3 regions of the Staphylococcus kloosii genome follow, and region 2 is predicted to be linked to each of the others. Evidence: riboswitches for the same ligand, from Rfam matches in the RefSeq annotation. Region 2 holds a riboswitch; each other region holds the start of a gene.
What was found. Region 2 has a riboswitch for S-adenosylmethionine ahead of C7J89_RS11390 (methionine ABC transporter ATP-binding protein). Riboswitches for the same ligand answer to the same signal wherever they lie in the genome.
Positions count from the first base shown of each region.

Region 1: linked by a shared signal. The riboswitch ahead of metX (homoserine O-acetyltransferase MetX) and the one ahead of C7J89_RS11390 (methionine ABC transporter ATP-binding protein) in region 2 are both predicted to bind S-adenosylmethionine.
Region 3: linked by a shared signal. The riboswitch ahead of metK (methionine adenosyltransferase) and the one ahead of C7J89_RS11390 (methionine ABC transporter ATP-binding protein) in region 2 are both predicted to bind S-adenosylmethionine.

Region 1 covers NZ_CP027846.1:293,981-297,228, forward strand. The annotation lists gene serS (serine--tRNA ligase) at 1-79, shown strand, start outside; gene C7J89_RS01520 (AzlC family ABC transporter permease) at 278-973, shown strand; gene C7J89_RS01525 (AzlD domain-containing protein) at 970-1,299, shown strand; SAM riboswitch class I at 1,408-1,507, shown strand; gene metX (homoserine O-acetyltransferase MetX) at 1,568-2,536, shown strand; gene C7J89_RS01535 (DUF2232 domain-containing protein) at 2,730-3,248, shown strand, end outside.
Region 2 covers NZ_CP027846.1:2,291,434-2,294,681, forward strand. The annotation lists gene C7J89_RS11385 (methionine ABC transporter permease) at 1-216, opposite strand, end outside; gene C7J89_RS11390 (methionine ABC transporter ATP-binding protein) at 209-1,234, opposite strand; SAM riboswitch class I at 1,318-1,426, opposite strand; gene C7J89_RS11395 (thioredoxin family protein) at 1,478-1,780, opposite strand; gene C7J89_RS11400 (toprim domain-containing protein) at 1,777-2,169, opposite strand; gene gcvH (glycine cleavage system protein GcvH) at 2,344-2,724, opposite strand; gene C7J89_RS11410 (arsenate reductase family protein) at 2,874-3,227, opposite strand.
Region 3 covers NZ_CP027846.1:1,393,656-1,396,903, forward strand. The annotation lists gene pckA (phosphoenolpyruvate carboxykinase (ATP)) at 1-1,186, opposite strand, end outside; SAM riboswitch class I at 1,340-1,458, shown strand; gene metK (methionine adenosyltransferase) at 1,565-2,761, shown strand; gene C7J89_RS07010 (nuclease-related domain-containing protein) at 2,855-3,248, shown strand, end outside.

The DNA.
Region 1 (3,248 bases), 630 kb from region 2:
AGATGGCTCAATTACAATTCCTGAAGCACTTGTACCATTTATGGGTGGCAAAACTAAAATAGGTCCAGTAGTTAAATAATAATATATTATAGCTATTACAAGCGTTCTGTCTACGAGATGGAACGCTTTTTAATAGGGTAGGGGAGGCTAAAATATAGTAGGTTTTAGTCTACCGTTTGTCTTACATCAGACAAACGGTAGACTTACCTTATTGCTCGCTTAAATATTCTGTATTAGACTATCAATAATATGCTTACAGGCAGGGGAGGGGTAGTATATGGCTTCGCATTTAACATTTAGGCAAGGTGTTAAAGAATGCGTACCTACATTATTAGGTTATGCAGGTGTGGGACTTTCTTTTGGCATCGTTGCGGTAGCATCTAAGTTTAGTCTTATAGAAATAATTTTATTATGCTTACTCGTTTATGCCGGTGCAGCACAATTTATTATTTGTAGTTTAGTGATTGCTGGAACACCTATAACTGCAATTGTATTAACGACTTTTATAGTTAATTCAAGGATGTTTTTATTAAGTATGACCTTAGCTCCCCAATATAAAAATTACGGTTGGCTTAATCGTTTAGGGTTAGCAACGTTAGTTACTGACGAAACATTTGGAGTTGCTATAACACCTCACTTAAAAGGTGAACAGATAAATGATCGTTGGTTACATGGACTTAATTTAACGGCATATTTATTTTGGACTGTATCGTGTATTGTTGGCGCTATTTTCGGTAAATATATCCACAACCCAGATGCACTCGGTTTAGATTTTGCTATTACTGGTATGTTTATCTTTTTAGCAATTTCACAATTTGAAACGGTACAACGTTCTCAAATTATGACTTATATCGTATTGATTGTTTGTGTCATTGTAATGATGTTTTTATTTAGTTTATTTATGCCTACATACGTAGCAATTATTTTATCTTCGGTACTTGCGGCTACATTAGGGGTGGTGATGACCAAATGAGTATGACGATACATATGCTAAGCATCATCGTGTTATGTGGTGTGGTCACGTGGTTAACTAGGGTAGTACCATTTATGTTGATTACACGTGTTCATTTATCAGAAAAAGTCGTAAAATGGTTATCGTTTATCCCAATTACATTGTTTACTGCACTGATTATCGATGGCGTTATCGAACAACACAGTGGTAAATTTGGTTATACTATTAATATTCCATTTTTAGTAACAATCATTCCAACTGTATTAGTGGCATTTATATCTAAAAGTCTCACAATAACTATAGTTGCCGGTATTTTTATAATGGCGCTTATACGTTTACTATTTTAATGTTAAGCATTGAAGTAGTAAGCGTTATTCGTTAGAATGAAATTAATAGAAAATTTCGACATCTATAGTATGGGTGTTTCGAAAAATAAATCTAATAAATTAAATCAAATCTTATTTTGAGAAGCTAAGGGACTTGGCCCATAGATGCTTCAGCAACCGGCTATAGAGTACGGTGCTAAAACCAACGAAGATATTCGAATGATAAGTAACCAGTAACCTTCTTACTTATATCGAGTAAGAAGGTTTTTAAGTTAGTAGGAGGTCGAACATGACAAATTATACTGTGGACACGTTAGAATTAGGACCGTTTGAAACAGAATCAGGGGAAACAATATCAAATTTAAAATTACGTTATGAACATGTAGGCTTCAAAGGTCAACCGCTCGTGTTAGTATGTCATGCTCTGACAGGTAACCATGTGACGTATGGAACGGACGAGGATCATGGCTGGTGGCGCGAAATTATTGATGGAGGTTATATGCCAATTAATGATTACCAATTTCTAACTTTTAATGTTATCGGTAGTCCATTTGGTTCAAGTTCTGCATTAATAGATGATGATTTTCCTTCAAAACTAACTTTAAGAGACGTTGTACGAGCATTAGAAGTTGGGATTAAAGCATTGGGTTTTTCCCACATTGATATCTTAATCGGTGGCTCACTTGGTGGCATGCAAGCTATGGAATTGCTATATAATAGACAATTTGATGTGAAGAAGGCAGTCATACTTGCCGCTACAGATAAGACTTCCTCTTATAGTCGTGCATTTAATGAAATTGCACGTCAATCAATTCAGTTAGCTGGTAAAGAAGGCATGAGTATTGCACGACAATTAGGCTTTTTAACGTATCGTTCATCTAAAAGTTATGATAAACGATTTTCACCAGACCAAGTCGTAGCATATCAACGACATCAAGGTAATAAATTTAAAGAAAACTTTAATCTTAACTGTTATTTAACACTCCTGGACGTCTTAGATAGTCATGATATCGACAGAGATCGTACGGACGTTACCGAAGTATTTAAATCTTTAGATACTAAAGTTTTAACGATGGGCTTTACGGATGATTTATTGTATCCCGATGATCTAGTACGTGCAGTAGGGGAGCGGTTTAAATATCACCGTCACTTCTTCGTACCTGACAATGTAGGCCATGATGGATTTTTACTTAACTTTAACGATTGGGCACCTAATTTGTATCATTTCTTAAAAGTTTCTAAATTTAAGCGTAAATAAAATACAGCAAAGCTCTGAGTTTACTGTTATAAGTAGACTTAGAGCTTTTTTTGTTTGACCGATGATTCGCGAATAAAGCTAGTCACGTTATGAATGAAATTTGACCTGCTCATTCGAAATTATCAATAATTGTATAAAATTTCTAAAGAGGTTAGAATAGTAATACAGTCAAAAAGTATGGGAGTGGCAAAATTTGTTTTCAAAAATTGAACCTAAAGCTACTATTTTGAGTATTATCTCACTCATCATCGTTGCTTTAGTCTTACATATATTACCGCCACTTGGTTTTGTATTATGCTTGTTTGCGACAATACCAGGCATTGTACTATGGCACAAATCTAAAGAATCTTTTGGATTGGCCGCTGTAATTACAGTAATTTTAACCACTTTGTTAGGTAATATATTCGTATTAAGTACGATGGTCTTAATATTAATTGTTAGTTTTTTAGTAGGCCAATTATTAAAAGAACGTACATCAAAAGAACGTATTCTATACGTAACTACAACATTTATCAGTATCATCTCATTGGTCGCTTTTATGATTTTACAAGCGCTTAATAAAATACCAACAGTAGATACGCTAATAAAACCACTAAGAACTCAAATGCTACAAGCAATTGAAGAGAGTGGTGTGCAGAATGGCTACGAAAATACGATAGGGGAAGGTCTCCGTCAATTTGCAGTTCAACTACCTAGCTACGTTATTATAACG
Region 2 (3,248 bases):
AAATGACACAATCGTATAAAACACGTGCGCAGTTTTGGATTTACTTCTCGCCGATAGGAATAACAGTACTCCTAAAATAATACCGAAAATAAACGCAAAAATAGTCGAAATCACTGTCATGTATAACGTTTCATATGTTGCTTGCCAAACTTCAGGCCATTGTACATTTGGCATTGTTAGCATCTCTTGTAAAATTTCTCCAAATGACTTACCCATGACGTAACACCTCCACTGATACTTGTTGCGACTCTAGGTTTTCTTTGAAAGTGTCGAATTGATTAGTGCCTACATTTGGTAAATGTAATACTAAAAATCCAATTGAACCATTTTTACTATTTTTAATATTGGCTTCTAAAATATTCACATCAATATTATGTGTCTTAGTTATATATGAAACGATTGGTTCTGTAGTATTATTGCCTACAAAGTTTAATCTTACTATGTAATCTCCAGGCTGTAATGCACCTAAGTCATCGATAGATTCGTCAAAGTCATCATTCAAATCGTCTTTAACAAAACGTTTTGTCACTTGATGTTTAGGGTGTTCAAAAACATCATTAACTGTACCTTGTTCAATCACTCGTCCACTCTCCATTACCGCAACTTCATCGCAAATGCGACGAATTACATGCATTTCATGAGTGATTATTACAATAGTTATATTGCTTTGTTCTTTAACTTTCAACAGTAAATCAAGAATTTCGTCTGTCGTTTGAGGGTCTAATGCACTTGTCGCCTCATCGCAAAGTAATACAGTTGGCTCATTTGCAAGCGCACGTGCAATACCTACACGCTGCTTCTGCCCACCTGATAGCTGCGAAGGATATGCGTTTTCTCTTCCTTGCAAGCCTACAAGCTCGATTAATTCTTGCGCTCTCTTTTTTGCTTGTTGTCGTGATACGCCAGCAATTTCTAAAGGGAACGTAATATTGTTTAATACGGTTCTAGACCATAATAAATTAAAATGTTGAAATATCATGCTTACTTTTTGACGTTTTTGACGTAATGCTGATTTAGACAACTGTCCTATATTGTCTCCATCAATAATGACATCACCAGATGTTGGCTGTTCCAAATTGTTTAAAAGTCTAACTAAAGTACTTTTTCCCGCTCCTGAAAAACCAATCACGCCAAAAATTGAGCCAGTTTCTATGTTTAAATCAACATGATCGACAGCAAGAACTTCTTGCTTTTTCGTCTTATAACGTTTGACGATTTGATTTAACTCAATCATTGTGATTGCCTCCTTGTAATGCTCGATAAACTAAAAAATGCTTCCCCTATCTTATCCAGAATAGAGAAAGCAATACATACCCTCTCTCATCTTTTAAAGTTAGTTTAACTTTATGTGAATTGGCACCATTTCTATTAATTAGACGGTTGCCGGGCTTCATAGGGCACATCCCTCCACCTCTCTCGATAAGAGTTACATAATTTAATTATTTTTAATCCTACCATTACACTAATGTTTCGTCAATTATTTTTTTAAATTTTCTAACAAATAAGGAACAGACTGAAAAGCGTATAATCGTTTTAGTTCTGAACCTTTTGACATCACCATTAGAACAGGGACTGATTGAATTTCATGTTGTTGACTAAAATCAGGATGTAAATTCAAATCAATCTTAGTGATTGGTAATTTTAAAATGTCGTTCGCGATATCTAACATTCTTTCTGAAACTTTACACGTACCACATGTAGGTGTATATCCAAAAATTAAATGTTTTTCTTCATTGAAATGTTCTTCTACATTAACTCGTTGTTCTTTTGTTACGTTCATGTTATCAAACTTACCCTTTCAGCTATATTTTCTAATTGTGCTTTGTCTAACTGTTCTTCGTCTTTAACTATAAAGCCATTTTTTTCTAATAACCTAGATAAATAAGGTTTAGGACATCGTGCTACTTCACAATATTGTTTATCTACTTTTATATGTTTACTTTCACTTAAATATCTTTTGAACCAACTACGAATTTTTTCACCTTCATCATCTGAATCAACCAAGATGAATACTTGTTTATCATAAAGTGTGTCAATCATTTTATCAATTTTATCAATACTCATGGTACCGTGAGTGCATATTATCTGTACAGGTTCATCAAGCACTTTGTTTACTTGCAGTTTATCTGATTTACCTTCAACGACAATTACTTTATTTAATAGAGTCATGACATCCACCTTCTCAAAGTCGATTATCTATACTTTACTATACTATTCCACGATGTATTTGTTCATTAAACATGAATTATTATCAAACGACCAAAAATATGCTTACGTTGTAATAAATTTTGTCATAATAATAAAAACTCCTAGATATAAATATCAAGGAGTTCAACTTTTTTATTATTCGCCTATCATTTCTGAATATTGTTCAGCTGATAATAAACCGTCTAATTGACTTTCATCAGTAACTTCTATTTTAACCATCCAAGCTTTCTCGTATGGTGATTCATTTACGAATTCAGGGCTATCTTCTAATTCTTCATTTGCTTCTAAGACTTTACCTGAAAGAGGTGCATATAATTCTGATACAGTTTTAACTGATTCTACGCTACCAAAAGTATCTCCTTCATTAATTTCATCGTCAACCTCTGGTAATTCAACAAAAACGATATCTCCTAATTCATTTTGTGCGTATTCAGTAATACCAATTGTTGCTGTATTGCCTTCAATTTTAACCCATTCATGATCTTTAGAATATTTTAATTCGCTCGGTACTGCCACAAGTATCCCCTCCTATATGATTTTACACTTTTATGATGCCATATGACGATGCTTAAAGGCAACTGTTTATAATAAAAATAAAATAATAAACGACATGTAGTGATAAACATGTGTCTAATATATAAACACCCTACTATTACTTCTGTTGATTACAACCAAGTTTCTTTATAAACTTCTTCATTAAAACCTACTGTTGCTTTATCTCCAGATATAGCTAATGGGCGTTTAACAAGCATGCCATTTTGAGCTAACAAATCTAACTTATCATTGTCTGACATTGAGCTCAACTTATCTTTTAGACCTAACTCACGATATTTTGCGCCGTGTGTATTAAATAGTTTATTCACTTCAATGCCTGTACGTTCAATAATTTCTTTAAATTCACTTTTCGTTGGTGTGTGTTGAACGATATCGATTGGTTCGTAACTAACACCATATGCTTGTAAAAACTTAGCCGCTTTTTTACAAGTAGTACAATTAGGATATTGGTAAAATTTAATCATATTTCTGTACCTCCTATACGT
Region 3 (3,248 bases), 900 kb from region 2:
AACAAGTTGAGAACGATGGTTCAGGTTCTGTAATACCACGTTCAGTACCTGCAAGTTTAGCAGTGAAACCACTTAAGAAATGATACATCGCTTGGTCTTTAGTCAATTTAGAAATTGGAGGTAACACACCGAAAGCATCAGCAGTTAAGAATATAATCGTATTTGGATGTGCTGCTTTAGATGGTTTAACAATATTATCAATATGGTCTATTGGATAGGCAGCACGAGTATTTTCAGTATAGTAGTTATCATCGAAATCAATATCACCATCGTTATCAACTACTACATTTTCTAAAATAGTACCATATTTAATCGCGTCGTATATTTGAGGTTCTTTTTTCTTAGAAAGATTAATAGCTTTAGCGTAACATCCACCTTCAATATTAAAGATACCATTATCATTCCAACCGTGTTCGTCATCCCCAATTAATTTACGAGTAGGATCGGCAGATAAAGTTGTTTTACCTGTACCAGATAAACCAAAGAATAATGCTACGTCACCTTTTTCGCCTACATTGGCTGAACAATGCATACTCATAATATTATCTTTAGGTAATAGGTAATTCATTACTGAAAAAATACCTTTTTTCATTTCACCAGCGTATTCAGTACCACCGATAAGGATAACTTTATGTTTGAATGAAGTAATAATAAATGTTTCAGAATTTGTACCATCAACAGCTGGATCTGCTTTAAATCTTGGTGCAGAAACAATTGTGAAATCAGCTTTGATTTCTTCAGCTTCTTCTTTGGAATCAGGTTTAATAAACATATTTTGTGCAAATAAGTTATGCCAAGATAATTCGTTGATAACAGATAGTTTTAATTGTGAATCTTCGTCACTACCTGCGTAACCATTGAAAATGTACAATTCATCACGTTCGTTTAAATAATCTAAAACTTTGTTATATAGATTTAAAAATGTAGTTTCGTCAATAGGTTGATTGATATTACCCCAATCAATATCATCTTTATAAGAAGGTTCAGTTACTATAAATTTATCTTTCGGTGAACGACCTGTATACTTCCCAGTTCGAGCATTAATTGCACCAAGTTCAGTCAATTCACCTTCGTTGTTTTCCAACATCTTATAGTACAATTCGGTTGTTGATAATTGAAATAAAGAAGTTGTTTTTTTATAAATGTTTTCCAGTTTACTTGTGTAAGTATATGTATCTATCGCCATACTTAATCCCTCCAACGCTATTTTTATGTAAGCCTTTACAATAAACGAGTATAACATAATCACTATATTATGCCATAAAAATTATTATAAAATTTGGGATTTTGTAAAATTGACATTACTATGCAGTTTAGGTAGTATAGTTACTAACGGATTCTCTTATCCTGAGAGGCGGAGGGACATGGACCCAATGAAGCCCAGCAACCTCTTCTTTATACATTAAAGAAGGAAGGTGCCAAACCGTTTGCAGACAAATATCGTCTGAACGATAAGAGCGAATGGACGTATTGAGCCTTCTCTCTATTTTATAGTGATGAAGGCTCTTTTTTATTAAGCTCACAAAAGAGAATTTTCGTAATTTAATAACTAAAGGAGCAAATTATGACATACAATAGAAGATTATTCACTTCAGAATCAGTTACAGAAGGACACCCAGATAAAATTGCGGACCAAGTATCTGATGCAATTTTAGACGAAATATTAAAAGACGACCCAAATGCTAGGGTGGCTTGTGAGACAACAGTTACAACAGGTATGGCACTTATTTCAGGTGAAATTTCGACTACGACTTACGTAGATATTCCAAAAGTAGTTCGTGAAACGATTAAAAACATTGGTTATACACGTGCGAAATATGGATATGACAGCCAAACTATGGCAGTGTTAACTGCTATTGATGAACAATCTGCAGACATTGCACAAGGAGTAGATACAGCTTTAGAATATAGAAATGATATTTCTGAAGAAGAAATTGAAGCTACAGGTGCTGGCGATCAAGGTTTAATGTTTGGTTATGCAACGAAAGAAACAGACACTTATATGCCATTACCAATTTTCTTATCTCATCAACTCGCTAAACGCTTATCTGATGTACGTAAAGATGACATCATTAAATATCTACGTCCTGATGGCAAAGTACAAGTTACGGTTGAGTATGATGAAAATGATCAACCTCACCGTATCGATACCATTGTAGTATCAACACAACACGCTGATGACATAGAACTTTCTCAAATTCAAGATGATATTAAAGAACACGTTATTTATCCAACAGTTCCTAAAGAATTGTTAGATGAAAAAACGAAATTTTATATTAATCCAACTGGACGATTTGTTATAGGTGGACCTCAAGGCGATGCTGGTCTAACAGGTAGAAAAATTATCGTAGATACATACGGTGGTTATGCACGTCATGGTGGGGGATGCTTTAGTGGTAAGGATCCTACAAAAGTAGATAGATCAGCAGCATATGCAGCAAGATACGTTGCTAAAAATATTGTTGCGGCTGATTTAGCAGATAAATGTGAAGTACAACTTGCATATGCAATTGGTGTTGCTGAGCCAGTGTCTATTTCAATTGATACGTTTGGTACTGGGAAAGTAAGTGAAAGTGAATTAGTTGAAGCGGTAAGAACGCATTTTGACTTACGACCAGCAGGCATTATTAAAATGTTGGACTTAAAACAACCAATTTATAAACAAACAGCAGCTTATGGTCATTTTGGTCGTACTGATGTATTATTACCATGGGAAAAATTAGATAAAGTTAACCTCTTAAAAGATGCAGTAAATGCATAATCAAGTTGTTATAACTTTATTAGTATTTTTATCGAATGATTAAACAATTTTTATTATAATGGAGATAATGATATATAAAGGAGCGAAATTGTTATGAATTCATTTGGACCAATTCAAATTGGTTTGATTGTAGCTATCGTAATAGCAATTATTTGTTTCATTCTATTTTTAATTGCTTTAAAAAGTAAGAAAAAAGCACAACAAAAAATAGAAGAACAATACCAATCAAAACAACAAAAATTGAGTGACGAACACGCAGAGGAATTAGAAAAAGAAAGAATTAAAAACAAAAAAACTGTGACGAAACAACAAGAAGAATATGAGGCAACAGTTAATTCTAAAGACAGAGAAATTGATGCATTAAAATTATTCTCTAAAAATCATAGTGAATATGTGACTGATATGAGACTTATCGGTATACGTGAACGACTTGTAAACGAAAAACGAATTCGTCCTGAAGATATGCACATTATGGCTAATATCTTTT